Regions from separate parts of the Streptomyces sp. NRRL F-5755 genome, predicted to be linked through region 1. Evidence: predicted binding sites of a transcription regulator. Region 1 holds the regulator's gene; the other holds the start of a gene.

What was found. Region 1 encodes HrcA, which represses chaperone genes, less so after heat shock. Its sites were predicted from a motif close to TTNGCACTCNGNNNNNCNGAGTGCNAA; they were not measured.
Region 2: groL (chaperonin GroEL) is a predicted target of HrcA. The motif match lies at 5,297-5,323, and genes of this name have one in related genera.

The regions. Positions count from the first base shown of each region.
Region 1 is NZ_LGCW01000031.1:2,238-16,605, reverse strand. Features, by position in the region: gene ADK86_RS05905 (S-(hydroxymethyl)mycothiol dehydrogenase) at 1-889, opposite strand, end outside; gene ADK86_RS05900 (enolase C-terminal domain-like protein) at 995-2,353, opposite strand; gene ADK86_RS05895 (HAD family acid phosphatase) at 2,522-3,313, shown strand; gene ADK86_RS05890 (ribonuclease Z) at 3,342-4,247, opposite strand; gene ADK86_RS05885 (histidine triad nucleotide-binding protein) at 4,269-4,625, opposite strand; gene ADK86_RS43685 (hypothetical protein) at 4,751-5,569, opposite strand; gene ADK86_RS05875 (OsmC family protein) at 5,785-6,213, shown strand; gene ADK86_RS05870 (16S rRNA (uracil(1498)-N(3))-methyltransferase) at 6,317-7,060, opposite strand; gene ADK86_RS05865 (nitronate monooxygenase) at 7,057-8,214, opposite strand; gene dnaJ (molecular chaperone DnaJ) at 8,378-9,514, opposite strand; gene hrcA (heat-inducible transcriptional repressor HrcA) at 9,515-10,531, opposite strand; gene ADK86_RS05850 (MBL fold metallo-hydrolase) at 10,852-11,586, shown strand; gene ADK86_RS05845 (DUF3097 domain-containing protein) at 11,615-12,448, shown strand; gene ADK86_RS05840 (Uma2 family endonuclease) at 12,426-13,004, opposite strand; gene hemW (radical SAM family heme chaperone HemW) at 13,106-14,338, opposite strand.
Region 2 is NZ_LGCW01000039.1:16,540-30,907, reverse strand. Features, by position in the region: gene ADK86_RS07060 (alpha,alpha-trehalose-phosphate synthase (UDP-forming)) at 1-1,371, opposite strand, end outside; gene ADK86_RS07055 (glucosyl-3-phosphoglycerate synthase) at 1,467-2,414, opposite strand; SAM riboswitch class I at 2,578-2,730, shown strand; gene thrC (threonine synthase) at 2,748-4,037, shown strand; gene ADK86_RS07045 (MoaD/ThiS family protein) at 4,193-4,471, shown strand; gene ADK86_RS07040 (cold-shock protein) at 4,905-5,108, shown strand; gene groL (chaperonin GroEL) at 5,475-7,100, shown strand; gene ADK86_RS07030 (SDR family NAD(P)-dependent oxidoreductase) at 7,291-8,166, shown strand; gene ADK86_RS07025 (alanine/glycine:cation symporter family protein) at 8,221-9,198, shown strand; gene ADK86_RS07020 (alanine:cation symporter family protein) at 9,284-9,811, shown strand; gene ADK86_RS07015 (PTS transporter subunit EIIC) at 9,822-11,405, opposite strand; gene murQ (N-acetylmuramic acid 6-phosphate etherase) at 11,461-12,420, opposite strand; gene ADK86_RS07005 (MurR/RpiR family transcriptional regulator) at 12,510-13,457, opposite strand; gene ADK86_RS07000 (hypothetical protein) at 13,568-13,930, shown strand; gene ADK86_RS06995 (DUF4031 domain-containing protein) at 13,932-14,204, shown strand; gene ADK86_RS06990 (Cmx/CmrA family chloramphenicol efflux MFS transporter) at 14,250-14,368, opposite strand, start outside.

The DNA.
Region 1 (14,368 bases):
GGCCGAACACGTCCAGCAGCGGCAGCTCCAGCTTCATCTCCGGCGTCGGCACGCCGACCAGCACGACCGTGCCGGCCAGGTCGCGGGCGTAGAACGCCTGCCGGTACGTCTCGGGGCGCCCCACCGCGTCGATCACCACATCGGCGCCGAAGCCGTCGGTCAGCTCGCGGATCGCCTCGACCGGGTCGGCGGCGCGGGAGTTGACGGTGTGGGTGGCGCCCATCGTCTTGGCCATGGAGAGCTTGCGGTCCGCCACGTCCACGGCGATGATCCGGGACGCGCCGGCCAGCCGCGCGCCGACGATCGCCGCGTCGCCCACGCCGCCGCAGCCGATCACCGCGACGGAGTCGCCGCGGCCCACCGCGCCGGTGTTGATGGCCGCGCCGATGCCGGCCATCACGCCGCAGCCGAGCAGTCCGGCCACCGCCGGGGACATCTCCGGGTCGACCTTGGTGCACTGCCCGGCCGCGACCAGCGTCTTGTCCGCGAAGGCACCGATGCCGAGCGCGGGCGTCAGCTCCGTGCCGTCCTTGAGCGTCATCTTCTGGCGGGCGTTGTGGGTGTCGAAGCAGTACTGCGGGCGGCCGCGTTTGCAGGCCCGGCACTTGCCGCACACCGCGCGCCAGTTGAGGATCACGAAGTCGCCGGGCTCCACGTCGGTGACGCCCGCGCCCACGGCCTCCACGATGCCGGCCGCCTCATGCCCCAGCAGGAACGGGAAGTCGTCGTTGATCCCGCCCTGCTTGTAGTGGAGGTCGGTGTGGCAGACCCCGCACGCCTGCACCTTCACCACGGCTTCGCCCGGCCCGGGGTCCGGCACCAGGATCGTCTCCAGCCGCACCGGCTCGTTCTTCCCCGGCGCGATGACGCCACGCACTTCCTGTGCCATCGGTACAGCTCCCTCCAAAGATCACGTACGGGATGAATACGGTACGCGCCCCGGGTGCCGGGAGCGCCGGCCCGTCAGCGGCCGGGACGCACGGCTCGGCACCGTTCACCACCGTGGCACCGGGGGCACCACCCACCCCGGATCGGCCGCCCGCATCGCCGCCGCGTCGTCGCGGTCGCGCAGGGTGCCGTCGTCGGCGAGCCAGCGTGCGTGGAGGGCCGCGAGGCGGTCGCGGTCGAGGGTGACGCCGAGGCCGGGCGTGTCGGGCACCGGGAGGCGGCCGTCCCGGAAGGTGAGGCGTTCGGTGAGCACGTCCTCCGTCTGCCAGGGGTAGTGGGTGTCGCAGGCGTACGCGAGGCCGGGCACGGTCGCGGCGACGTGGGTCATGGCGGCGAGGCTGATGCCGAGGTGGGTGTTGGAGTGCATGGACAGGGCGACGCCGAAGGCGCGGCAGACGGCGGCCAGTTCACGGGTGTTGCGCAGGCCGCCCCAGTAGTGGTGGTCGGCGAGGACGACCTGGACGGCGTCGCGGGTGAAGGCTTCGCGGATCTCGGGGAAGGTGGTGACGCACATGTTCGTGGCCAGCGGGAGGTCCGTACGGGACGCGACCTCGGCCATGTGGGCGGTGGTGCTGGTGGGGTCCTCCAAGTATTCGAGGACATCGCCGAGTTCGCGGGCGACGTGGAGGGACGTGGGGACGCTCCAGGCGCCGTTCGGGTCGAGGCGCAGGGGGTGGCCGGGGAAGGCGGCGGCCAGGGCCCGGATCGCGGCGATCTCCTGTGCGGGCTCGAAGACGCCGCCCTTGAGCTTGAAGGAGCGGAAGCCGTAGGTGTCGCGGAAGCGGCGGGCCTGGGTGACGATGCCGGGCGGGTCGAGGGCCGCGCCCCAGTCGTCGGGCTCGCCACGGCCGCCGGGGTGGGCGGCCCAGCGGTAGAAGAGGTACGCGCTGTACTCGACGTGGTCGCGGACCTTGCCGCCGAGCAGGGCGTGCACGGGCAGCCCGGCGTGCCGGCCCCACGCGTCCAGGCAGGCCACCTCGAAGCCGGAGAGGACGGACAGGCGCAGCTTGTCGGCGGTGCGCACGCCGCGCAGACCGCCCGCGGTGACATCGTCGGCGCCGGTGGCCGCCGGGGAGTCGCCGCAGACCTCGGCCGCGAGCAGCGGCAGCGTGTTCAGCTCCGTGACCTGACGGCCGATCAGCGCGTCGGCCAGGGGCCGGGCGAGATCGAGGTACGCGGTGTCGCCGTAGGTCTCGCCGAGGCCGGTCGCACCGCCCGCCGTGGTCACTTCGATGATCAGGCGGGGGGTGTGGGGCTGGTGGACGCCCTGGACGTTGAGCAGGGGCGGGTCGGCGACGAGGATCGGGGTGAGGTGGACGGCGGTGATGGCGGTGGCCGGCGGGGCGCCGGCCGGCTGGGGAGGAGGCGTGGGCTGCGTTTCCGTACGTAGACGGTGTCCATCCATGGGGACGGAGCGTAAGGAGGCGGATGGGCAGCGTCAACGGCGCCGGCGGGCCCGGCGACCACCGCGAACCGGACAGCCTTTGCCAACCGTTGAATCTTCGCGCGTAGATGACCGCGTAAAGGCTCTGTTAAACCTAGGTGGCCCCCACCGTTCACCTAGGAGCAGCACATGCGCCACCCCCTCCTCTCCCGCCGTCGTGTCCGCTTCGGCGCCGCGGCCGTCACGGCGGTCGTCGCCGGTACCGCGGCGTTCGGCGTCGGCCAGGCCACCGCCGAACACTCCATACCGCGTACGGACAGGGAGGTCCCGAACCTCACCCAGGTACAGGACAAGATCAAGGCGTACTACGGCGACACGGTGACCGCGGACGGGCAGCACTACGCCTCGCCCCGCAGCAACTACGCCAAGCAGGTGCGCGGCATCACCGACTCGGCCCGCACGTACCTGGCCAAGGCCGCCGGGAAGAAGCACCACGGCAAGCCCGCCATCGTCCTGGACATGGACGACACGACGCTGCTGACGTACAACTACGAGCTCCAGGTCGGCTTCCACCACACCGAGGCGGCCCAGGACGCGTACCTGGCGAGCACCGACATGGCGCCCGTCTTCGGCATGGACCGGCTCGTCAACTGGGCGCGCGGCAAGGGGTACGAGGTCTTCTTCGTCACCGGCCGCAAGGAGGCGCAGCGCGAATGGAGCGTGCGCAACCTGAAGAACGTCGGCTACAAGGTGCCGCTGGATCGCACCCACGTCTACCTGAAGGACAAGAAGAACCCGCCGGCCTACCTGCCGTGCGGCGCCAACTGCACCACGGTCCAGTTCAAGTCGGGCACCCGCAAGCACATCGAGGCGCAGGGCTACGACATCGTCGCCAACTTCGGCGACCAGTACAGCGACCTGAACGGCGGCTACGGCGACAAGACGTTCAAGCTGCCGAACCCGATGTACTTCCTGCCCTGATCCGCCGGACGGCGAACGCGTCCCGCCCTCAGGTGCGCTTGGGGACCGGGACGCGCATCAGGTCGCGGGCGATGGTCAGCTCCCCTTCGAAGCCCGCGGCCCGCGCCTGGCGCTCGAACTCCGACGGGTCCGAGTAGCGCTGCGAGAAGTGCGTGAGGACCAGGTGGCGCACGCCCGCGTCGGCGGCGACGCGCGCCGCCTGGCCCGCCGTCAGGTGGCCGTGCTCCGTGGCCAGCCGTACGTCCTCGTCCAGGAACGTGGACTCGATGACGAGCAGGTCCGAGCCCTCGGCGAGCGCGTGCACCCCGTCGCACAGCCGGGTGTCCATGACGAAGGCGAAGCGCTGGCCGCGCCGGATCTCGCTGACCTCGTCGAGGGTGACGCCGTTCAGCGCGCCCTCCCGCTGGAGCCGGCCGACGTCCGGTCCGGCGATGCCGTGCGCGGCGAGCTTCTCCGGCAGCATCCGGCGCCCGTCCGGCTCGACCAGTCGGTAGCCGTACGCCTCGACCGGGTGGGACAGCTTGCGCGCCTCCAGGGTGTACGAGGGGGTGCCGGCCAGTATCCCGTCGGCCGCCACCGGCTCCTCGGCCAGCCGCACCGTCTCCCGGTAGGCGGTGGCGTACCGCAGCCGGTCGAAGAAGCGCCGGCCGCTCGCCGGGAAGTGCGCGGTGACCGGGTGCGGCACCCGGTCCAGATTGATGCGCTGGATGACCCCGGCGAGCCCGAGCGAGTGGTCGCCGTGGAAGTGGGTGACGCAGAGCCGGTTGATGTCGTGCGCGGCGACCCCGGCACGCAGCATCTGCCGCTGGGTGCCCTCGCCGGGGTCGAAGAGGATGCCTTCGCCGTCCCAGCGCAGCAGATAGCCGTTGTGGTTGCGGTGCCGGGTGGGCACCTGGCTGGCGGTGCCGAGGACGACGAATTCGCGTACGGACAAGGCGCTCGGGCTCCCGCTCCGTCAGACCAGGCGCTGGAGGTCGCGGCCGCCCAGGACGTGCGCGTGGGCGTGGAAGACCGTCTGGCCCGCGCCGGGGCCGGTGTTGAAGATGATGCGGTAGCCCGTCCCGTCGACCTTCTCGTCGGCGGCCACGGCGGCGGCCTCGCTCAGCACCTCGCCGGCGATGCGCGGCTCGGCGGCGGCCAGCTCACCGGCGTTGGCGTAGTGCACCTTGGGGATGACCAGCACGTGCGTCGGCGCCTGCGGGCTGATGTCCCGGAAGGCGACGGTCGTCTCGGTCTCCCGCACGATCGTCGCGGGCACCTCGCCGGCCACGATCTTGCAGAACAGGCAGTCGGCCTGCGGTTCTCCCGCCACCGGTGGGCTCCTCCCGGGTTGCCATCACGTCTTAGGGTCCGGATGTTACCGGGCCGCCCGCGGGAGGTGGTGCGGCGGCCGGGCCGGTGGCGGGAGGAGCCCGGGGCGGCGCGCCGGACGGGTGGTCAGTGGTCGGCGGCCCAGGTCGGCTTCTGGCCGTCCTTTCCGTCGTGGCCGTTGCCGTTCTGGCCGTCGTGGTTGCCGTCGTCGTTCTGGTTGCCCTGGTCGTCGTGGTTGCCGTTGTCGTGGCCGTTGCCGTTCTGGTTGCCCTGGCCGTCGTGGTCGTGCGAGTCGTCCGAACAGGTGTCGCTGGGCGACGGGTCCGGGTCGGGTTCCGGGTTCGACGGCTGCGCCGTGACCGTGACCGTGACGGGCGGGGTGTACGGCGGCTCGTGCGACGTGTGGCCGCTGCTGGGCGGCTGGACGGTGTGGGTGACGGTCGGCCGCGGGGTGCCGGTCGGCTCGTCCGCGTCGCAGTTGCCGAGCACGCCCACCTGGAAGACGACCTGCCCCGCGACCCGCGCGGTCAGCCGGCCGCGTACGCAGCGGCCGTCGACCTCGGAGGTGACCCGGCCGGTGATGGTGATCTTGCTGTGGTGGGCGGTCTGGCCCTGGCAGTCGACGGTGACGACGGTGTGGCGGCTCGCCGTGGCCGTGGCGTTGGCGGTGCTCTGCTGGTCGCGCGGAACGGTCGCCGTACAGCTCAGCCAGCTGACGTTCACGCCGATGCGCTTGAGCGCCGCGGTCCCCGCCTGGTCGGTGGTGTAGGCGATCGACGAGGTGTTCAGCCCGCCGGCCGGCTCGCACGCGGACACCGCGACGACCGCCGCGCCCGCGGCGCCCACCACCGCGAGCAGCCTGCCGCGCCGGGCCGATCCGGCCCGGGACCTGCCGGTCCGCGCGAGCCGCGGCCGTACGTGCGGTACGTCTCGTAAGCGCCCCATGGACCCCATGTCCGGCAGCGTCCCACCACCGCCCCCGGACCAACAGTCCCGGCTCGGCCAGTGTGCGCCGCCGCCCGTACGGACCGCGTACCGTCCGGTCCCTCCCCGTACGGACCGCCGCGTTCCGCCTGTCCGGGTCCCGCCGTACGCCGGGCCGGAATCACTAAGCTGATCCACACAGACCGCCAACCGCCCACGACCAGGAGTCATCCACCATGGCAACCACCCGCACCGCGCAGACCCACTGGGAAGGCAACCTCATGGAGGGCAAGGGCAGCGTCGCCCTGTCGTCCTCCAACGTCGGCACCTTCGACGTGAACTGGCCGGCCCGCGCCGAGCAGCCGAACGGCGTCACCAGCCCCGAGGAGCTGATCGCGGCGGCCCACTCGTCCTGCTACTCGATGGCCTTCTCGCACGGCCTGGCCGGCAAGGGCTACACCGTCGCGGCCCTGGACACCAAGGCCGATGTGACGTTCCAGCCGGGCGAGGGCATCACCGGCATCGTGCTGACGGTCAAGGCCAGCGTGCCGGGTCTGTCCGAGGAGGACTTCCGGGCCGCGGCCGAGGACGCCAAGAAGAACTGCCCGGTGAGCCAGGCGCTGGCCGGCGTCAAGAACATCACCCTCAACGCCGAGCTGGTCTGATCCGGCAGGCGACACCACGGGGGCGGGGCCGCGGCATCACGCATGCCGCGGCCCCGCCCTTCAGCTATTACGGGCACGCCGCCGCCCGTCTCCTGACGCTACGTCAGCTCCAGCGCCCCGTACGGCCCAGCAGCAGCGCCGTGGCCGCCGTACCCGCCGTGGACGTCCGCAGCACGCTCCACCCGAGCCGGTACGCCTTGGCCCCCGCCTCCTCGAACGCCGCCAACTCCTCCGGCGACACGCCGCCTTCGGGGCCGACGACGAGCACGATCCGGCCGGACGACGGCAGTTCGGCGGACGCCAGCGGGGCGCTGCCCGCGTCCCGGTCCTCGTGCAGGACGGCGGCGAAATCCGCCTCCGCGAGCAGCGCCGCGACCTGCTTGGTCGACATCAGGTCGGTGACCTCGGGAAAGCGCAGCCGGCGCGCCTGCTTGCCCGCCTCGCGCGCCGTGTTGCGCCACTTGGCCAGGGACTTCGCGGCCCGCTCGCCCTTCCACTGGGTGATGCACCGGGACGCGGCCCACGGGACGACGGCATCCACGCCGGTCTCCGTCATGGTCTCCACGGCCAGCTCGCCGCGGTCCCCCTTGGGCAGCGCCTGTACGACGGTGATCAGCGGCACCGGCTCCGGCTCGGCCTGCTCACCGGTCACCTCCACGACCAGCCGGTCCTTGCCCTCGGCGGCCCGCACCACGCCCACCGCGCCGCTGCCGCGCCCGTCCGTCAGCACCACGGGCTCGCCCGCGCGCAGCCGGCGCACGGAGACCGCGTGCCGGCCCTCGGGCCCGTCCAGCACGGTCTCCCCCGGGCCCGGGACACTGTCGACAAGAAAAACCGGCGCCGTCACAGCGCACCTCCCAGTTCACCCGTGACACCCGGACCGGCCTGCTGGTCCGGGTGTGCCGCCGGACCGGAGCCCTGTCCGGCGCCGAGGCCCAGCCCGGCGCGCGCCGCGTCCAGTTCCGCCATCAGCACTTCGACCAGCTGCCCGGCCGGCAGCTGCCGCGCCAGCCGGTGCCCCTGCCCCGCCCACAGCGCCATGCCCTGCGCGTCGCCCGTCTTCGCGGCGGCCTTGCGCAGCCCCGAGGTCAGGTGGTGTACGGCCGGGTAGGCGGCCGGGGCGTACGGGCCGTGCTCGCGCAGGAAGCGGTTCACCAGGCCGCGGGCCGGGCGCCCGGAGAAGGCCCGGGTCAACTCCGTACGGGTGAACAGGGGGTTGGTCATCGCCTGCTTGTGCAGCGCGTGCGCGCCCGACTCCGGGGTGACCAGGAAGGCCGTACCGAGCTGCGCCATCGCCGCGCCCGCCGCCAGCGCCGCGGCGATCTGCGAGCCGCGCATCAGGCCGCCCGCCGCGATGATCGGTATCTGCACGGCCTCGCGCACCTGCGCGATCAGCGACAGCAGCCCGATCCCGGAGCCGGTGCCGTCGGCCTGCGGGTCGTCCCGGTGGGTGCCCTGGTGGCCGCCCGCCTCGATGCCCTGCACACAGACCGCGTCGGCGCCGGACCACTGCGCGGCCTGCGCCTCGGCCGCGGTGGTGGCGGTCACGATCGTGTACGTACCGACCTTGGCGAAGGCGTCGAGCACCGCGCGCGAGGGACAGCCGAAGTGGAACGAGACGACCGGCACCGGGTCCTCGCGCAGGATGGCGAGCTTGGCCTCGTACCCGTCGTCGACGCCGCCGTACGGGTCGATCTCGTCCAGCGGGGTCTCGTACCAGGCCGACTCGCCCGCGAGCTGCTCGCGGTAGACCTCGACGGCCGCGTTCTCGGCGAGCGAGGGCTGCGGCATGAAGAGGTTCACGCCGAAGGGCCGGTCGGTCAGCCCGCGCAGCTGTTTGATCTCCTGGTACATGCCGTCCGCGGTCTTGTACCCGGCGGCCAGGAAGCCGAGCCCGCCTGCTCCGCAGACGGCGGCGGCCAGCTCCGGGCGGGCCACCCCGCCCGCCATCGGGGCCTGCGCGATCGGATAACGGCAGAGATCGGTCAGCGCTGTGGGCATGCGCACATCGTGTCACGCCACACGCCCGGCCCCGAACCGGGTCCGTCCACACCAAGATCAAACACGCCTGGCGATCGGGGCACTTCGGGCGCGGACGGAGAACGGCGGCCGGGCATGGAGCCCGACCGCCGTCGCTTCGTTCCGTCCAGCCGTCCGTACGGACCTACCGCCCGTTGAACGCATCCTTCAACCGCGAGAACAACCCTTGCTGCCCCGGCTGGAACTGTCCCTGCGGGCGTTCCTCGTTGCGGAGCTTGGCGAGGCGGCGCAGCAGTTCCTCCTGCTCCGCGTCGAGCTTGTTCGGCGTGATGACCTCGACGTGCACGATGAGGTCACCGCGGCCGTTGCCGCGCAGGTGGGTGACGCCGCGGCCGTGCAGCGGGATCGACTGGCCGGACTGGGTGCCGGGCCGGATGTCGATCTCCTCCACGCCGTCCAGCGTCTCCAGCGGGCACTTCGTGCCGAGCGCCGCCGCCGTCATCGGGATCGTGACCGTGCAGTGCAGGTCGTCGCCGCGCCGCTGGAACGTCGGGTGCGACAGCTCGTGGATCTCGACGTACAGGTCGCCGGCCGGGCCGCCGCCGGGGCCGACCTCGCCCTCGCCCGCGAGCTGGATGCGCGTGCCGTTGTCCACACCGGCCGGAATCTTGACCGTGAGGGTACGGCGCGAGCGGATGCGGCCGTCGCCGGCGCACTCGGGGCACGGGGTCGGCACGACCGTACCGAAGCCCTGGCACTGCGGGCACGGCCGGGAGGTCATGACCTGGCCCAGGAAGGACCGGGTGACCTGGGAGACCTCGCCGCGGCCGCGGCACATGTCACAGGTCTGCGCCGAGGTGCCGGGCGCGGCGCCCTCGCCCGAACAGGTCGTGCAGACGACGGCGGTGTCCACCTGGATGTCCTTGGTGGTGCCGAAGGCCGCCTCGTCCAGCTCGACGTCCAGCCGGATCATCGCGTCCTGGCCGCGCCGCGTGCGGGACCGCGGTCCGCGCTGCGAGGCGGTGCCGAAGAACGCGTCCATGATGTCGGAGAAGTTGCCGAAGCCCGCGCCGAAGCCGCCGGCCCCGCCGCCGCCACCCGCCTGCGAGAGGGGGTCGCCGCCGAGGTCGTAGACCTGCTTCTTCTGCGGGTCCGAGAGCACCTCGTAAGCGGCGTTGATCTCCTTGAACCGCTCCTGGGTCTTCGGGTCGGGGTTCACATCCGGGTGCAGCTCGCGCGCCAGCCGCCGGAAAGCCTTCTTGATCTCGTCCTGCGAGGCGTCGCGCCGTACGCCGAGGACCGCGTAATAGTCCGTGGCCACTTACGACTCCGCGAGGATCTGTCCGACGTAACGTGCCACTGCGCGTACCGCTCCCATCGTTCCGGGGTAGTCCATGCGGGTCGGTCCGACCACGCCGAGTTTGGCGACTGCCTCGTCGCCCGAACCGTAGCCGACCGCGACGACCGATGTGGACGTCAGGCCCTCATGGGCATTCTCATGCCCGATGCGTACGGTCATGCCGGAGTCCTTGGCCTCCCCGAGCAGTTTGAGGAGCACCACCTGCTCCTCCAGAGCCTCCAGCACCGGCCGGATGGTCAGTGGGAAATCGTGCCCGAAGCGCGTGAGATTGGCGGTGCCGCCGATCATCAGCCGCTCTTCGGTCTCCTCCACCAAAGTCTCCAGCAACACCGACAGAACTGTCGAGACCGTCCCCCGGTCCTCCTGCTCGAAGGACTCCGGGAGATCCTGCACGAGCTGCGGCACGTCCGTGAACCGCCGGCCCACCACGCGGCTGTTCAGCCGCGCCCGCAGGTCCGCCAAGGAGGTCTCGCCGAACGGCGCCGGACAGTCCACCATGCGCTGCTCGACCCGGCCGGTGTCCGTGATCAGGACCAGCATCAGCCGCGCCGGGGCCATCGACAGCAGCTCCACATGGCGCACCGTGGACCGGGTCAGGGAGGGGTACTGCACGACGGCGACCTGCCGCGTGAGCTGCGCCAGCAGCCGTACCGTGCGCCCCACCACGTCGTCGAGGTCGACGGCGCCGTCCAGGAAGTTCTGGATGGCGCGCCGCTCGGGGCTGGAAAGCGGCTTGACGCCCGCCAGCTTGTCGACGAAGAGGCGGTAGCCCTTGTCCGTGGGGATGCGTCCGGCGCTGGTGTGCGGCTGGGCGATGAAGCCCTCGTCCTCCAGCGCCGCCATGTCGTTGCGGACCGTGGCGGGTGAGACACCGAGCTTGTGCCGCTGGGTCAGCGCCTTGGAGCCGACCGGCTCCTCGGTCCCGACATAGTCCTGGACGATGGCGCGCAGCACTTCGAGTCTGCGTTCACTGAGCATCGCGCACACCTCCAGTCCGGCCGTGTCACCGGCGCGGGGCCGGTTTCTTCCCGGGTCGTCTTCCCTGGCACTCATCAGGTCCGAGTGCCAGACCCGGACCAAGTGTACGGCCGGGTCACGTGGGCAGGGCAAGGGCCGCGGTACCGGGGGCGTGCTCGGCACGGCCGCGGCGGCGCATCGCGGCGTACGGGAGGCGGACCCCGCGTACGTACGGGAGGCCGGGAACCACCGGTCCGGCGGGCCACCGTATCGCGGCCCGGAAGGCGCGGGTCCGACGGTCCGGCGGGCGGAGGTCCGCCCCCGGCGGCTAGCGTCCCGGTATGCGTACGACGTGGGAAGAAGCCGGGTGGGAAGAGCTCGGCGCGGGAGTCGGGCGGCGCCGGATGCCCGGCTGGGACGAGACGGTCGGCGCCGTCGTCGGCGCCACCGGCGTGCTGATCGTCGACACCGGCGCGACGCTCCGGGACGGCGCCCGGCTGCGCCGCGAACTGCGCGGCATCGCGGGCCGTGACGTGACGCACGTCGCGCTGACCCACCCGCACTTCGATCACGTGCTGGGCGCCGCGGCCTTCGCGGGCGTCCAGGTCTTCGGTGCGGCGGGCCTCGACACGTATCTGCCGCGCGCCCAGGAAGAGCTGCGGCGCGACGCGGTGTCGTACGGCGTGGACCCCGACGCCGCCGCCGAGGCCGCCGACCTCCTCGTCCGCCCGCACCACCTCGTCTCCGGCGAACGCACCCTCGACCTCGGCGGCCGGCAGGTGCTGCTCGCCAACGTCGGCCCCGGGCACACCGCCCACGACCTGGTGGTCCTCGTCCCCGGCACGCACGGCTCGCCCGAGGTCGTCTTCTGCGGCGACCTGGTCGAGGAGTCCGGCGAACCCCAGGCCGGGCCGGACGCGGTTCCCGGGCAGTGGCCCGCCGCGCTGGACCGGCTGCTGGCGCTCGGCGGGGAGGACGCGGTGTACGTACCCGGGCACGGTGCTGTCGTGGATGCCCGATTCGTCCGTGAGCAACGTGACGCGCTCAGCCGTCGCTTCGGCGTGTCGCGACGCTGACCGGCCATCCCTTCTTATCGTCTGTCGGATGCGCAGCAGACAGTACGGCCCGGACCTGACCCCGCCGTGGAAGAAGCAGCAGCCGGCCCCCGAGGTCGCGGCGGAGCCGGACCTGGTGGTCGAGGAGGCCGTGACCGGGTTCTGCGGCGCGGTGATCCGCTGCGAGAAGACCGCCGAGGGCCCCACGGTCACCCTCGAAGACCGCTTCGGCAAGCACCGGGTCTTCCCGATGACGCCGCGCGGCTTCCTGCTGGACGGCAAGCCCGTCACCCTCGTACGGCCGTCGGCCCGGCCCGCCGCGCGCGGCCCCGCCCGTACGGCGTCGGGTTCGCTGGCCGTCCCCGGCGCCCGCGCACGGGTCGCCCGCGCCGGGCGCATCTACGTGGAGGGACGCCACGACGCCGAACTGGTCGAACGCGTCTGGGGCGACGACCTGCGCATCGAGGGCGTCGTCGTCGAATACCTGGAAGGCATCGACGACCTCCCCGCCATCGTCCACTCCTTCTCCCCCGGCCCCGACGCCCGCCTCGGCGTCCTGGTCGACCACCTCGTCCCCGGCTCGAAGGAATCCCGCATCGCCGCCTCGGTCACCGACCAGCACGTCCTGGTCGTCGGCCACCCGTACATCGACGTCTGGGAAGCCGTGAAACCGTCCTCGGTCGGCATTCCCGCCTGGCCGGCCGTCCCCCGTGGCCAGGACTGGAAGACAGGCGTGTGCCGGGCCCTGCGCTGGCCGGAGAACACGGGCGCCGCGTGGCAGCGCATCCTCGGCTCGGTCCACTCCTACAAGGACCTGGAACCGGCGCTGCTGGGGCGGGTGGAGGAGCTGATCGACTTTGTTACGGGTGGGAGTGGGGCCTGACGTCGGTGAACGTCTGGAACTCGGTGGTGTCCAGCTTTATGCCGAGCAGGTCCAGGGGTACGGGGTCGCCGAACTTGGTGATGCGTTGGGCGGTGTAGTCGGCTTTCTCGCCGGTGCCGATGGGGTCGGTGAGGAGGACGCACTGGGCCATGATGGGGTCGATGATCAGGTAGGCGGGAACTTTCCCTGCCGCATAGACGAAGCGCTTGATGGCGTAGTCACGCTCGACGCTGGTCTTGGAGACGACCTCGACGAGCAGCGTGACAACCTCGGACGGGACAAGCCGCCCGGACGCCGGTCGGGCAGCTTGCTCCAGCACCGTGAGATCGGGGACCGGCTCACTGTTCTCGCTGAGGATGTCGACATCCTGCATCTGAAGGCGCAGCCAATCCTGCCGCGGGATCTGGTCCATCACGCTCGTCACGATGCAGTTATGCACCAGACCTGGGCTCGCCATCATGACAATTTCCCCCCGGAGGAGCTCGACCTTGAGGCCGTCGGGAACATCAAGGTTCTCGAAGAGCTCTGGCATCCGGCGTTCATCCACAGCGGTCATCTCCATGGCCTCCGTTTTCTGTCGCCGCGTGTACGGCGTCAGACTATGGACCAGGGTAGGCGGAACGGCGCGGCCAATGCGCGGTTCACCCGAGTGAGTGATCAGTCCACCAGATCCCGCACCACCGCATCCGCCAGCAGCCGCCCCCGCAGGGTCAGTACGGCCCGCCCCGCCTCGTACGGGCCGGGCTCCAGGAGGCCATCGGTCAGGGCGCGGGCGGCGGCCTTCGCGCCGGCCGGGGCGAGGATGTCCAGGGGGCAGCCGGCCGCGAGGCGCAGTTCCAGGAGGATGCGTTCGACGCGGCGGTCCTCGGCCGAGAGGAGTTCGCGGCCCGCGCCGGGGGACCGGCCCTCGCCGAGGGCCTGGGCGTAGGCGCCGGGGTGCTTCACGTTCCACCAGCGGACGCCGCCGACGTGGCTGTGCGCGCCGGGGCCCGCGCCCCACCAGTCGGCGCCGGTCCAGTACAGCTCGTTGTGGCGGCAGCGGGCCGCCTCGGAGGTGGCCCAGTTGGAGACCTCGTACCAGTGGAAGCCCGCGCCGGACAGGGCCTCCTCCGTGATCAGGTAGCGGTCGGCGTGCACGTCGTCGTCGGTCATCGGGACCTCGCCGCGCCGGATGCGGCGGGCCAGCTGGGTGCCCTCCTCGACGATCAGCGCGTACGCGGAGACGTGGTCGGGCGCCGCGCCGAGCGCGGCGTCGAGCGTGGCCCGCCAGTCGTCGTCCGACTCGCCGGGCGTCCCGTAGATCAGGTCGAGGTTGACGTGCTCGAAGCCCGCCGCGCGCGCCTCGGCGACGCACGCTTCCGGGCGGCCGGGCGTGTGCGTACGGTCGAGGATCTTCAGGACGTGCTGCCGGGCGCTCTGCATGCCGAAGGAGACCCGGTTGAAACCGGCTTCCCGCAGTTCGGCCAGGTAGCGCGGGTCGACGGACTCCGGGTTGGCCTCGGTGGTGATCTCCGCGCCGTCCGCCAGGCCGAACTCGTCGCGGATCGCGGCGAGCATCCGGCCCAGGTCGGCGGCCGGAAGCAGGGTCGGCGTGCCGCCGCCGACGAAGACCGTCTCGACCGGCCGCGGGTCGTCGCCCAGCACCTTGCGGGCGAGCCGGATCTCCTCGGCGACCGTGTCCGCGTAGTTCTCCCGCGAGGCGAGCGCGCCGCCCGAGCCGCGCAGCTCGGTGGCCGTGTACGTGTTGAAGTCGCAGTAGCCGCAGCGCGTCGCGCAGTACGGCACGTGCAGGTAGAACCCGAGCGGCCGGGTGCTCGCGCCGGCCAGGGCGTGACCGGGCAGCGCCCCGTCCTCGGGCATGGGCTCACCATCGGGGAGTGCGGAAGGCATGCCTTCCATTGTCCGGCATACGGCGGGGAG
Region 2 (14,368 bases), on a different contig from region 1:
CCGCTCGCCGTCCTCCAGGGACAGCGCCTCGTGCAGGGCGCGGGCGGTGCCCGTGATGTCGTACGGATTGACGCACAACGCGTCGTCGCCCAGCTCCTCGTACGCCCCGGCCTCCCGGGACAGCACCAGCGCGCAGCCCCGCTCCGAGATCACCGGGACCTCCTTGGCGACCAGGTTCATACCGTCCCTGATCGGGTTGACCAGCGCCACGTCGGCGAGCCGGTAGGCGGCCAGCGACCGGGCGAAGTCGTCCTTCACGTGCAGCACGACCGGCTGCCAGCCCGGGGTGCCGTACTCGGCGTTGATCTCCTCGGCCAGCCGCCCGACCTCGTCGGTGTACGCGCGGTAGACCTCCAGGTCCTGCCGGGAGGGGTAGGCGAACGCGACGTGCACGACCCGCTCGCGCCACTCCGGGTGCCCGGCCAGCAGCGCCCGGTACGCGCGCAGCCCGCGCACGATGTTCTTCGACAGCTCCGTACGGTCCACCCGGACGATCGTCTTACGGTCCGCGCCGCCGATCTGCTCGCGCAGCGCCGCCAGCCGCTCGTCCACGTCCGGCCGGTGCGCCCGCTCCCGCAGGAACTCCGCGTCCGCGCCGAGGCCGTGCACGCCGAGCCGGGTCGTACGGCCCTCGTGCGTGATGCTGACCCCGCCGTCCGCGCCGCGCGCCACCTCGGCGCCCAGCACCGCCGCGCAGCAGTCCGCGAACGCCTCGGCCCAGCGCCGGGTCAGGAACGCCGCCCGGTCGCCGCCCAGCATCCCGCGCAGCACCGCCTCGGCCACGTCGTCCGGCAGCATGCGGAAGTAGTCGGCGGGCGCCCACGGCGTGTGCGAGAAGTGCCCGATGCGCAGGTCGGGGCGGCGGGCGCGGAGCAGGCCCGGCACCAGCGTGAGGTGGTAGTCCTGTATCAGCACCACGGCGCCGGGCGCGGCCTCGTCGGCGAGCGCGTCCGCGAAGGCCGCGTTGTACGCCTCGTACGACGCCCACCGCGCGCGGAACGCGTCGTCGAAGGAGGGCTCCAGCGGCGTCTGGTAGAGCATGTGGTGGACGAACCAGAGCACCGAGTTCGCGATGCCGTTGTAGGCGTCGGTGAAGACATCGGCGGGGATGTCCAGCATGCGTACGTGCTGGCCGCCCGTATCGGCGGTGTCCAGGTGGCCGCCGCTGCGCCGGGCCGCCTCGCGGTCGCCGTCCCCGAGGGCGGCGCACACCCACACCGCACCGGCGTCGGACCCGATGGCGGAGAGTCCGGAGACCAGCCCGCCGCCGCCCCGTTTGGCGGTGAGCGCGCCGTCGTCCCCCTTCGTGTACGACACCGGGCCGCGGTTGGACGCGACGAGAACCTGGGCACCAGAACGCTCGGAGACCATGCTGCGAGACTAGCCCGCCGCCGATCCGCTCAAACGTGCGGAGTGCAGGGGAAACGTCACGGTTTCCGACGGGTACGAGGAGCCCTGGGCCCGCCTCAGGCCGCGCGCCGCTCCGCGTACTCCGGGATCTCCGCCATCGGCGGCCGCTCCTCGGTGTCCACGTCCCAGGTGCGCGGTACGAAACCGGCCTCGCCGCGCTCGAACTGGGTCAGCCGCGGGCGCACCAGGTGGCCGCGCGCCAGCCGCAGCTGCGCGGTGCGGTAGATCGCCGCGGCCATCCGGCCGAGCGCCTGGCCGCCCTGGTGGCGGTGCTTGCGCACCCCGACGTCCACCTGGGCCAGCGCGTCCAGCCCGGCCGTGTGCAGCGCGTCGACCAGCAGGCCCAGCTCCACGCCGTAGCCCACCGGGAACGGCAGCCGCTCCAGCAGGGACCGGCGGGCCGCGTACTCCCCGCCCAGCGGCTGCACGAACCCGGCCAGCTGCGGCCAGTGCAGGTTCAGCAGCGGACGGGCGACCAGCTCGGTGACCCGGCCGCCCTGGCCGGCCGCCTCGCCCAGCGGACGGTCGTACATGCCCTTGACGAACTGCACACCCGGGTCGGTCAGCAGCGGACCGACGATGCCGGAGACGAACGTGGCGGAGAACTCGCGCAGGTCCGCGTCGATGAAGCAGACGATGTCACCGCGGGTGACCAGCAGGGAACGCCACAGCACCTCGCCCTTGCCGGGCAGTGCGGGCAGCCGCGGCAGCACCTCGTCCCGGTGGACCACCCGCGCGCCCGCCTCCGCCGCGATCTTGGCCGTGCCGTCCGTCGACCCGGAGTCCAGCACGATCAGCTCGTCCACGAGCGGCACCGACGGTGTCATCAGTTCCGTACGGATCGCCTCGACGATCGCGCCGACCGTCGCCTCCTCGTCGAGCGCCGGCAGCACGACGGAGACCGTCTGCCCCGTCTCGCGCTTGGCAGCCAGCAGCCGGTCGAGCGGGCGGTCGTCGGCCGACCAGGACCGGCTGGCCAGCCAGCGCTCCACCTCTTGCAGCACCTGCGCGTCTCCTTCGTTCCCCGGACCACGATGTGATCCATCTCGCGGTGCGGACGGCTGTCTCGACCGCCCGGCCCTTCGGCTACAGTCTTGAACAACGCGATCGTCCCGGACATGCCGGGGTCGGCGCGACAAACGCCTGGGCCCCGGCCCAGCGCCATACCGCTCATCCAGAGGGGCAGAGGGATACGGCCCGTTGAAGCCCCGGCAACCCTCCAGCCGTCTCGTCTCCGCGCACGCCGCGGACCGCGGGGCTCCGGCTAGGGAAGGTGCCAATTCCGTCTCGTGGCGAGATGCGCCGCGAGGAAGATGAGGAGAAAGGGCCTCGCCTCCATGGCTGTGCAGTCTGCTGAAAGCACCACCCGCCCCACCGTTTCCCTGGGCCCCGCCGCCGCGCTGTCCTGCCGCGAGTGCGGCGAGCGCTTCGACCTCGGCCCGATCTTCGCCTGCGCGGCCTGTTTCGGCCCGCTGGAGGTGGCGTACGACCTGCCGGCCGGCGACCCCGAGGGCCTGCGCAAGCGGATCGAGGCGGGCCCGAACAGCATCTGGCGGTACGCGCCGCTGCTGCCCGTCCCGGCCGACGTGGCGGACAAGCCCAATCTGAACCCGGGCCTGACCAAGCTGGTCAAGGCCGACAACCTGGCCCGCGAGCTGGGCGTCACCGGCGGCCTGTACGTCAAGGACGACTCCGGCAACCCGACGCACTCCTTCAAGGACCGCGTCGTCGCCATCGCCGTCGAGGCCGCCCGCGCCTTCGGCTTCACCACCCTGTCCTGCTCCTCCACCGGCAACCTGGCCGGCGCGGTGGGCGCCGCGGCGGCCCGCGCCGGCTTCCGCTCCTGCGTCTTCATCCCGCACGACCTGGAGGCGGGCAAGGTCGTCATGGCCGCGGTCTACGGCGGCGAGCTGGTCGGCATCGAGGGCACCTACGACGACGTCAACCGCTTCTGCTCGGAACTGATCGGCGACCCGCTCGGCGAGGGCTGGGGCTTCGTCAACGTCAACCTGCGCCCGTACTACGGCGAGGGCTCCAAGACCCTCGCGTACGAGATCTGCGAACAGCTCGGCTGGAAGCTGCCGGACCAGATCGTCATCCCGATCGCGTCGGGCTCGCAGCTCACGAAGATCGACAAGGGGCTCAAGGAGCTGATCGCGCTCGGGCTGGTCGAGGGCCGGCCGTACAAGATCTTCGGCGCCCAGGCCGAGGGCTGCTCGCCGGTCTCGACCGCCTTCAAGGCCGGTCACGACGTCGTACGGCCGCAGAAGCCCGACACCATCGCCAAGTCGCTGGCGATCGGCAACCCGGCCGACGGCCCGTATGTGCTCGACATCGCCCGGCGCACCGGCGGTGCGGTCGAGGACGTGAACGACGGGCAGGTGGTGGACGCGATCAAGCTGCTGGCCCGTACGGAGGGCATCTTCGCGGAGACCGCCGGCGGTGTGACCGTGGGCGTGACCAAGAAGCTGATCGAGAACGGTCTGCTCGACCCGGCGCTGACCACCGTCGTGCTGAACACCGGCGACGGGCTCAAGACGCTGGACGCGGTCGCGCCGACCACCGGACCGACGGCCACCATCCGGCCGAGCCTGGACGCGTTCCGCGCGGCCGGCCTGGCGGGCTGACCGCCGCACGTCCGGACGCGCCCGTACGCGTCCACGCGCGTCCGCACACCTCCGTACGCGTCGGTACGCATCCGCCCGCGCCCCCGGGCCCCGGTACGCCCGCGCCCGCCCGCCCCTCCGCACACCCCTCCCGCGACCTGGAAGGCAGAAACACCATGAGCGTCAACGTCCGCATCCCGACCATCCTGCGCACCTACACCGGCGGCCGGGCCGAGGTGCCCGCCGAAGGGGCCACCCTCTCCGAGGTCATCCAGGACCTGGAGAAGAACCACGCCGGCATCGCGGCGCGCGTCCTGGACGACACCGGCAAGCTGCGCCGCTTCGTGAACGTCTACGTCAACGACGACGACGTGCGCTTCGAGCAGGGTCTGGAAACCCCGACGCCGGACGGCGCGGGCGTCTCGATCATTCCCGCGGTGGCCGGCGGCTGCTGAGCGCGGGAAAGCCGTAAGGATCATTTCCGGCCCTTCAGAGGGCCGGCGGCCGAAATCGCCCCGTCCACTGCGAAGCGGACGGGGCGATTCCGTGTTGTTAAAGGCGATACAGTTGAGGTGACCCCTCGTCGAGCCCGTGCCGAACGCATATGAGACCCCGGCAAGTTGTGGGCGAAGTGTGGACATGATTCGTCCCATTGGTGAGCTTTGCCCGGCCCGACTTGCCCGGGAGTAAGGGCTTATAACCGCATTTTTGCGATTGTTCGCGAGCAGAATTCTCGTCCGATTGACCTGTTGCGCTGGGCAGTTGGACAGATACATTCAGCGGCGGTCGACGCGTTCCGGCGCACACCCCCTCCTGTCGGGGGGTGAGGTCTGACCCGGGTCCGCGGAGTGCGGTCCTGTGCAAGGGCCAGTAATAGGGGAGTTAGGCATGGCTCAGGGCACCGTCAAGTGGTTCAACGCGGAGAAGGGGTACGGCTTCATCGCGGTCGACGGTGGTGCGGATGTTTTCGTCCACTACAGCGCGATCCAGATGGACGGTTACCGCACCCTTGAGGAGGGTCAGCGGGTCGAGTTCGAGATCTCGCAGGGCCAGAAAGGGCCGCAGGCGGACATGGTCCGCGTGGCCGGCTGATAGCGCCGACCGACTGCTGCGTACGAAGGTCCGCGTCCTCCCGTGGGGGCGCGGACCTTCTGTGTTGGGGTGGGGTCCGCGGGGAAGTGCCAGATCAGCCGGTCGCACCCCGTTTGACACCTGGGCTCGGCGGGGATGGCTCCCGCCAACGCGCTTGCACTCTCATGTGCCGAGTGCTAATCATTGCGTTAGCACTCTACGAGTGAGAGTGACAGCTAAGGACCGACTCGGTGAGGTCCGCGGGCCGGTGGGGCAAGGAACCACAGGGTCGCAGACCGTCCGTCGCGGGCGCCAGCGCGGTCCGGAGTATCCACCCTCCCCCAGACTCCGTCCGGGGGGACCCCCAGTCCGGGAGGACCACTTCACATGGCCAAGATCATCGCGTTCGACGAGGAGGCACGGCGCGGTCTCGAGCGCGGGATGAACCAGCTCGCCGACGCCGTCAAGGTCACCCTCGGCCCCAAGGGCCGCAACGTCGTCCTCGAGAAGAAGTGGGGCGCCCCCACGATCACCAACGATGGTGTGTCCATCGCCAAGGAGATCGAGCTCGAGGACCCGTACGAGAAGATCGGCGCCGAGCTGGTCAAGGAGGTCGCGAAGAAGACGGACGACGTCGCCGGTGACGGCACGACGACCGCGACCGTCCTGGCCCAGGCCCTGGTCCGCGAGGGCCTGCGCAACGTCGCCGCCGGCGCCAACCCGATGGCGCTCAAGCGCGGCATCGAGCGCGCCGTCGAGGCCGTCTCCGCCGCCCTGCTGGAGCAGGCGAAGGACGTGGAGACCAAGGAGCAGATCGCCTCGACCGCCTCCATCTCCGCCGCCGACACCCAGATCGGCGAGCTGATCGCCGAGGCCATGGACAAGGTGGGCAAGGAAGGCGTCATCACCGTCGAGGAGTCCCAGACCTTCGGTCTGGAGCTGGAGCTCACCGAGGGTATGCGCTTCGACAAGGGCTACATCTCGGCGTACTTCGCCACCGACATGGAGCGGATGGAGGCGTCGCTCGACGACCCGTACATCCTCATCGTCAACTCCAAGATCTCCAACGTGAAGGACCTCCTTCCGCTGCTGGAGAAGGTCATGCAGTCGGGCAAGCCGCTGCTGATCATCGCCGAGGACGTCGAGGGCGAGGCCCTGTCGACCCTGGTCGTCAACAAGATCCGCGGCACCTTCAAGTCCGTCGCCGTCAAGGCCCCGGGCTTCGGCGACCGCCGCAAGGCCATGCTCGGCGACATCGCCATCCTCACCGGCGGCACGGTCATCTCCGAGGAGGTCGGCCTCAAGCTGGAGAACGCCGGTCTCGACCTGCTGGGCCGCGCCCGCAAGGTCGTCATCACCAAGGACGAGACCACCATCGTCGACGGTGCCGGTGACAGCGAGCAGGTCCAGGGCCGCGTCAACCAGATCCGCGCCGAGATCGAGAACAGCGACTCGGACTACGACCGCGAGAAGCTCCAGGAGCGTCTGGCGAAGCTGGCCGGCGGCGTGGCCGTCATCAAGGCCGGTGCCGCCACCGAGGTCGAGCTCAAGGAGCGCAAGCACCGCATCGAGGACGCCGTGCGCAACGCGAAGGCGGCCGTCGAGGAGGGCATCGTCGCCGGCGGTGGCGTCGCCCTGCTGCAGGCTTCCTCGGTCTTCGAGAAGCTGGAGCTGGAGGGTGACGAGGCCACCGGTGCCGCCGCTGTGAAGCTGGCGCTGGAGGCCCCGCTGAAGCAGATCTCCGTCAACGGCGGCCTTGAGGGCGGCGTCGTGGTGGAGAAGGTGCGCAACCTGGCCGTCGGCCACGGTCTGAACGCCGCGACCGGCGAGTACGTCGACATGATCGCCGAGGGCATCATCGACCCCGCCAAGGTCACCCGTTCCGCGCTGCAGAACGCCGCGTCGATCGCCGCGCTGTTCCTGACCACCGAGGCCGTCATCGCCGACAAGCCGGAGAAGGCCGCCGCGGCCGGTGCTCCGGGCGGCATGCCGGGCGGTGACATGGACTTCTGATCCTCCCGGATCATCTGTCCTCGATCGTCGGGGCGGTACCCCTCCTCCCAGGGGGGTGCCGCCCCGGCGGCGTTTGCGGGGCCGGGCGGCCGTCCGGCCCCCGTGGCGCTCCTTCTCTTACGGCTGAGGTCCGCCGGTTCTGTACGGCGGTCCTTGCGCCGCCCCCGGGCCATCGGTGCACGATCGGCCCATGACGACTCGAAACGGGCGGACCGCCCGACCGGACCGGTTCGCCGCGGACACCGTCGCGCTGATCACCGGGGGCAGCAGCGGCGTGGGCCTGGCGGCCGCGCGGCGGCTGCTCGACGACGGCGCGCGGGTGGTGGTGTGCGGACGTGACGAGCGCCGCCTCGACGCGGCCGCCGCGCATCTGAGGGAGCGGGCGGAAGCGGCGGTGACGGGTGGCGAGCCGGCCGCCGCGGGTGGCGGCTTGGGCGTCGCCGGCGGCGGTACGGGTGTTGCGGGGGTGGCCGCCGACCGGGTGCTGGCCGTACGGGGCGACACCGCCTCCGTCGCCGATCTCGACGCCGTCGTGCAGGCCGTACGCGACCACTTCGGGCACCTCGACATCATCTTCGCCAACGCCGGCGTGTACGCCGCGGCCCCCTTCGAGGACATCACCGAGGCCGACTTCGACCGCGCGGTCGGCGTGAACTTCAAGGGTGTCTTCTTCACCGTCCAGCGCGCGCTGCCGCTGCTGCGGGACGGCGGCGCGGTCGTCATCAACGCCTCGTCGCTGCTCCAGCGCGGGCAGGCGGACGCCACCCTGCACTCCGCGACCAAGGCCGCCGCGCACAACCTGGCCCGCACGCTCGCGGCGGCGCTCGCCGGGCGCGGCATCCGCGTCAACTCGGTCAGCCCCGGCTATGTCGACACGCCGATGTTCGCGGGCTCGGACATCGACCCGGCGGAGGCGGAGAAGCTGCGGGCGCAGACGGCGGCGGGCCGGTTCGCGCACCCGGAGGAGATCGCCGACGCGGTCGCCTTCCTCGCGTCCGGCGAGGCGTCGTACATCAACGGGCAGGACCTGGTGGTCGACGGCGGACTGCACGGCTGTGCGCTGTGAGCGGGGCCGTTGAGACGCCATGGCGGCGTGATGTTATGCCGCTTTCTGTGAGATATGGCATGTAAGTCCCGCTGGTTCCGGTATGGGAATGGTGAGATCTGCGCGGGCCTGTACTTCACGGTCCGCTCCAAGGCCGTACAGGTGCGGCTCTTCCCCGAGATGCTGCGGGTGCTCAAGGACAGGTCGCAGCCCCGGGCGGACGGCTCCAAGCCGGTCTCGTCCTTCGGCGCCTTCACCATCTCGGCGGCGGCGCGGGTCGGTACGGGCAACATCGCGGGCGTCGCCACCGCCGTCACCCTCGGCGGTGCGGGCGCGGTGTTCTGGATGTGGGTGATGGCGCTCATCGGCGGCGCCTCGGCGTTCGTCGAATCGGCGCTGGCCCAGCTGTACAAGGTGCGTGACCGGGACGGGTCGGGTACGTACCGGGGCGGCCCCGCGTACTACATGCAGCGCGGGCTCGGCAAGCGCCGGCCCGGCGTCCTGTTCGCCGTCGCCATCACGGTGACCTTCGGTTTCGTCTTCAACGCCGTGCAGTCCAACACGATCACGGCCGTCGCCTCGGGGTCGGTGTCCGGCGGCGGGGCGGGGTGGTTCGCCCCGGCGGTCGGCCTGCTGCTGGCCGTTCTGCTGGGCATCGCGATCTGCGGCGGCGTGCGCCGCATCTCCTCGGTCACGACGGTTCTCGTACCGGTCATGGCCGTCGTCTACCTGCTGATGGGCACCGCCGTCGTCCTCCTCAACCTGGACGACCTGCCGCGCGTCCTCGGCGACATCGTCGGCGGCGCCTTCGGCGTCAAGGAGCTGGCGGCCGGCGGGATCGGCGCGGCGATCCAGCAGGGCATCCGGCGCGGCATGTTCTCCAACGAGGCGGGCCTGGGCTCCGCGCCCAACGCGGGCGCGGCGGCCGAGGTCACCCACCCGGTCAAGCAGGGCTTCGTACAGTCCCTCGGCGTCTTCTTCGACACCCTGCTGATCTGCTCGATGACCGCCTTCATCATCCTGACGACCACCCCAGGGCCAGGGCGTTTCTGATGGATCTCCGTGGAAGACGGAGCGGTGTTCGGTAAGGGTCATGTGGCGGAGCCACCTGTCCCTTTGCGCCGTGCGGCGAGGGTGCGTGCCGGGCGTCGCGAGGCCGCGGAGATCCGTCAGAAGCGCCCTAGGGGGCCGGCAGGGCGCCGACCTCACGCAGTCCGCGCTGACCGACACCCTCGGCGGCTGGGCCGGGCACGTACTGACGGCCGTCGTCTTCCTGCTCGCCTTCAGCTCCATGATCGGGAACTACTACTACGGCGAGTCCAACATCGGCTTCCTGACGCGGCGCGCCTGGGTCCTGCCCGTCTACCGCGCCGTCGTGCCGGCCGTGGTCTTCCTGGGCGCGCTGGGCTCGGTCGGCGTCGTCTGGAACCTCGCCGACGTGTTCATGGGCGTCATGGCGCTGATCAACCTGCTCGCCATCCTCCCCCTCTCGGCGATCGCCTTCCGCCTCCTGGACGACTACCAGGCCCAGCGCCGGGCGGGGCGCGACCCGGTCTTCACGGGCTCCCGGATGCCGGACCTGCGGGGGGTGGAGTGCTGGCCGGACGAGCGGCCCGCGCCCGTGATGGAGCGCGGCGGCGAACGGGTGGGCGCGGGCGCGTCCTGAGCCCGTACGGTCACCCGCCCCTGGCCGCCTTGAGGTTGGCCTTCTTCGCCCTCCTCAGGGGCTGAGCGTCCGGATGCGGCCGAGCGTTCAGGTCCGCCAGCGCCTGCTTGTCGAAGCCGAAGAAGTACGTGGCCAGGAAGCCGACCGCGTAGCCGACGAGCAGGCCCAGGGCGTAGACGACGAGCGTCGTGCCGAGGGATGCGTTGCCCCTGAGCAGGGGGAACAGGGCCCAGCCTGACGGGCCGATGGCGGTCGAACCCGCCGCCGTACCGAGCTGGTTGAACAGGCCCACGCCGCCGCCGCCGAACGCGCCGCCCATACAGGCGGTGACGAACGGGCGGCCCAGCGGCAGCGAGACACCGTAGATCAGGGGCTCGCCGACGCCGAGGAGGCCGGCGGGCAGCGCGGACCTGATCGTCGTACGGAGCGAGCGGTTGCCCGGCAGCCGGAAGTAGACCGCCAGCGCGGCGCCCACCTGGCCGGCACCGGCCATCGCCAGGATCGGCAGCAGCACCGTGTAGCCCTGCTGTTCGATCAGCGTGGTGTGGATCGGGATCAGGGCCTGGTGCAGGCCGAGCATGACGAGCGGGAGGGAGAGGCCGCCGAGCAGGAACCCGGCCGCGGCGCCGCCGTGGGCGAGCAGCCAGGTGGCGCACGTGCCGATGGCGGTGGCGACCTCACCGGCCACGAACATCAGCCCGAAGAGCGTGACCAGGCCGGAGAGCAGCACGGTCACGGTGGGCGTGACCAGCACGTCCAGCGCCTCGGGGACGTGCCGACGGCACCACTTCTCGATCTGTACGGCGAGCAGCGCCGCGCCCAGCGCCCCCAGGACGCCGCCCTGGCCCGGCGAGAGCTGCTGGCCGAACGCGGTCACCTTGGCGACGCCCGCGTACACGATGATCGCGGCCACCGCGCCGCCCAGCACGGGCGTGCCGCCGAACTCCTTCGCGGTGTTGTGGCCGACGAAGACCGCGATCAGCGACATGAAGCCGGAGGCGATGGCGGCCAGCGCCGGGACGAGGGCGGGCAGCACGCCGAAGTTGGTCAGCAGGCCGTTCAGCCCCGCGATGATGCCGCAGCCGATGAGGGCGGGGATCAGCGGGACGAAGATATTGGCGATCCGGCGGAGGAAGAGCTTGACCGGGGTGGCGTTCCGGGCCTTCTGGCGCGCTTTCAGGGCGGCGCCCCGGGCGGCGAGTTCGTCGGCGGTGGCCGGGGCGGAGGCATCGGTGGCCGGGGCGCTTCCGGCTTCGTCGGCCCCGGCTTCGTCGGCCTCGGCCCCGTCGGTCCTCGTCTCACCGGCCTCGGCCTCGGCGGTTCCCGCCTCGTCGGCCCCCGCCTCCACCAGCGCCTCGAACTCCGGCGTGACCCGGGCGACCGTACCCGGGCCGAGCACGATCTGGTACGTGTCGTCCTCCACCACGCCCAGCACGGCGGGCAGCGCCTTCAGGGCCTCGTCCTGGACCAGTGAACGGTCCCGGATGCCGAGGCGGAGCCGGGTCATGCAGTGGGCGACGGAGGTGACGTTGGCGGCGCCGCCGACCAGGGGGAGGAGGGCGGCGGCGGTGGCGCGGTTCTTGTCGTCGGACATGGTGGTGCTGCCTTGCTGTGCGTGCCGGGACGGGGCGGGCGGGGAGGCGCGTGCGTCAGCCGTCCTGAAGGGGCGGGGTGTGCAGGGCGGTGTGCAGGGCGGCCCGGAGATGGCCGCGGGAATCGGCCAGCAGCCGGGCCGCCGACGGCCCGTCGATCCCGGCGAGCACGACGAGGATGGCGTTCTTGACCTCCCCGTCCGTGGCGGCGAGCGCGGCCTCGATCTCCGCGTCCCCGGCGCCGGTGGCCAGCGCCACGATGCGGCGCGAACGGGCCCGCAGCTTCTCGTTGGAGGCCCGGACGTCCACCATCAGGTTCCCGTACGTCTTGCCCAGCCGGATCATGGTGATCGTCGAGAGCATGTTGAGGACCAGCTTCTGCGCCGTACCGGCCTTCAGGCGCGTGGAGCCGGTGAGGAGTTCGGGCCCGACGACGACCTCGATGCCGTGGTCGGCGGCCGCGGCCAGCGCGGAGTCCGCGTTGCAGGACAGGCCGATGGTCAGCGCGCCGCGGGCCGCGCGGGCGTGCTCGACGGCGCCGACCGCGTACGGCGTACGGCCCGAGGCGGAGATGCCGACGACCGTGTCGTTGCCGGTCAGGCCCAGCGCGTCCAGGTCGGCGGCGGCCAGGTCCGGGCGGTCCTCGGCGCCCTCGACGGCGGTGACCATGGCTGCCGGACCGCCCGCGATCAGGCCCACGACCTCGGCCGGGTCGGTGTTGAAGGTGGGCGGGCACTCGCTCGCGTCCAGCACGCCGAGGCGCCCGGCCGTACCGGCGCCCGCGTAGATCAGCCGTCCGCCACGGGCCATCCGCTCGGCGGTGGCGTCGATGGCGGCGGCGATCGCGGGGAGCTGGTCGGCGACGGCGGCGGGGACGGTGGCGTCCTCGCCGTTCATCGTGCGGGCGATCTCCAGGGTGGGCAGCCGGTCGATCTCGGCCAGGTCGGGCCGGAAGGCTTCGGTGGTCAGCGTGTCCAGCTGCGCGCGCAACCGGGCGTACTCGGCGGGGGAGGTCATGGCGGTGGCGGCTCTTTCCGGGCTCGTACGGCTCTGTACGGGGGGAACGGAGACGGGAACGGGGTGGGGCGGTGGGGGCGTACTCGCGGTCAGCGGGCGGGGGAGCGGGGCGAGTGCCGGTGGGCGAGGGCTTCGTAGGAGGCGGACAGGGCGGGCGCGGCGGTCTCGTACGTACGCTGCGCCACGCCGACGAACAGGCAGTCCACGACCAGCAGTTGGCTCGTCCGGGAGGACATGGCGGCCGGGCGCAGCTCGCTCTCGCGGGCGGTGGACGTGGTGAGGATGTGGTCGGCGTACGAGGCGATGTCGCCGTCCGGGCGGCCGGTGATCGCGATGGTCGTCGCGCCGTGGTCGAAGGCCACCCGCAGCGGCTCTATGACGTCGGTCGTGCGCCCGGAGTGGGTGATCGCGACGGCCACGTCACCGGCGCGCATCTGGACCGCGTTCGTCACGGCGAGATGCGGGTCGGAGTGTGCGTGCGCGATCAGACCGATCCGCAGCAGCTTCTGGACCAGGTCCTGGCCGACGAGGTTGGAGGCGCCTATGCCGTACACGTCGATGCGCCGGGCGGCGGCCAGCGCGCCGACCGCCGCCTCCAGCTGCGTCAGGTCCAGCCCGGCGGCGGTGTCGGCCAGGCACTGCTGCTCCTCCTGGGCCAGCTTCGCGACCACGTCCGGGAGCGCGTCGTCGACCGCTATGTCGGCGGTGACGGCGGGGGCGCGGCCGGTGGCCTGCTGGGCGGCGAGGGCGGCGAGCGCGAGCCGCAGGTCGCGGTAGCCGGGGTAGCCGAGCAGGCGCGAGGTGCGTACGACGGTGGCTTCGCTGGTGCCCGTACGCGCGGCCAGGCCGGTGACGGTGAGCGCGGCGCAGCCGGCCGGGTCGTGCGCGACGGCCTCCGCGACCCGCTGCATGGAGCGGGTCATGGAGGGCGCGAGCGTCCGCACCTTGGCGGCCAGGGCCGCGGGGGCGGGCGGGCTCGGGGCGGGCCGGACCGCGGCGCCGGAGTCCTTGAAAGTTTCCTTCAGGTCGGGGCTCACGCCTGAAAAGTAATTTCACCCCCGGTCCGCGTCAATACCCTGTGGACACCGCGGCGCCCGTGACCGGTGACGCCGGAGCGGTTGTCGGTGGTGCGGGAGACAATGGGCGCATGGAGCTCGAACAGGCACTGCACGCGGCCCGTGCCCTGGTCCTCGCGGACCTGGTGGCGGGCGAAGTCGCCGACGCGGAGATCGTCTCGCTCGTCGAGGACTCCGTGACGCACCGCCGATGGTGGGTCGAGCAGTGGCCCGAGGGCGCCGCGTATGTGGCCGGACTGATAGCGCAGGACGTCCAGGACGCGCTGCTGGAGCGGTACGGCCGCTGGCCCCTGTGCCCGGTGTGCCTGCACGGCGGCGACCCCCACGCACTGGACGTGGAGCCCGAGCTGGGCCCCGACCCGCACTGGGTCTGCCCCAAGACGGCCGTGTCGGTGGCGCCGGTCGGCTCGCTGGGCGCCACCCCGGGAGGCTGACATGGCGCTCTACATCGACCCGCCGACCTGGCCGGGCCACGGCCGCCTGTGGTCCCACCTGGTCAGCGACGCCTCGTTCGAGGAACTGCACGCGTTCGCGGAGCGTCTCGGCTGTCCCCGTAAGGCGTTCGACCGTGATCACTACGACATACCGGCGGAGCGGTACGGCGATGCGGTGCGTGCGGGTGCCGCGGAGATCGGCAGCAAGGAGCTGGTCCACCGGCTTCGGGCGGCGGGTCTGCGCAGGCCGAAGAGCCGGGAGGTGAGCCGGTAGGGCGGGGCCTGCCCCAGGGGCCCGCTCGGGGGAGGCCCCTGGGGGTCAGACCCGGTCCGACGCCTCGACCGGTGCGCGCCGCGCGTCCTCCGAGGAGGCCACCAGGCGGGAAGCGCTCCGCGTGCGGTGCAGCCGCAGGGCCACGACCGTGGTGGCGACGCCCA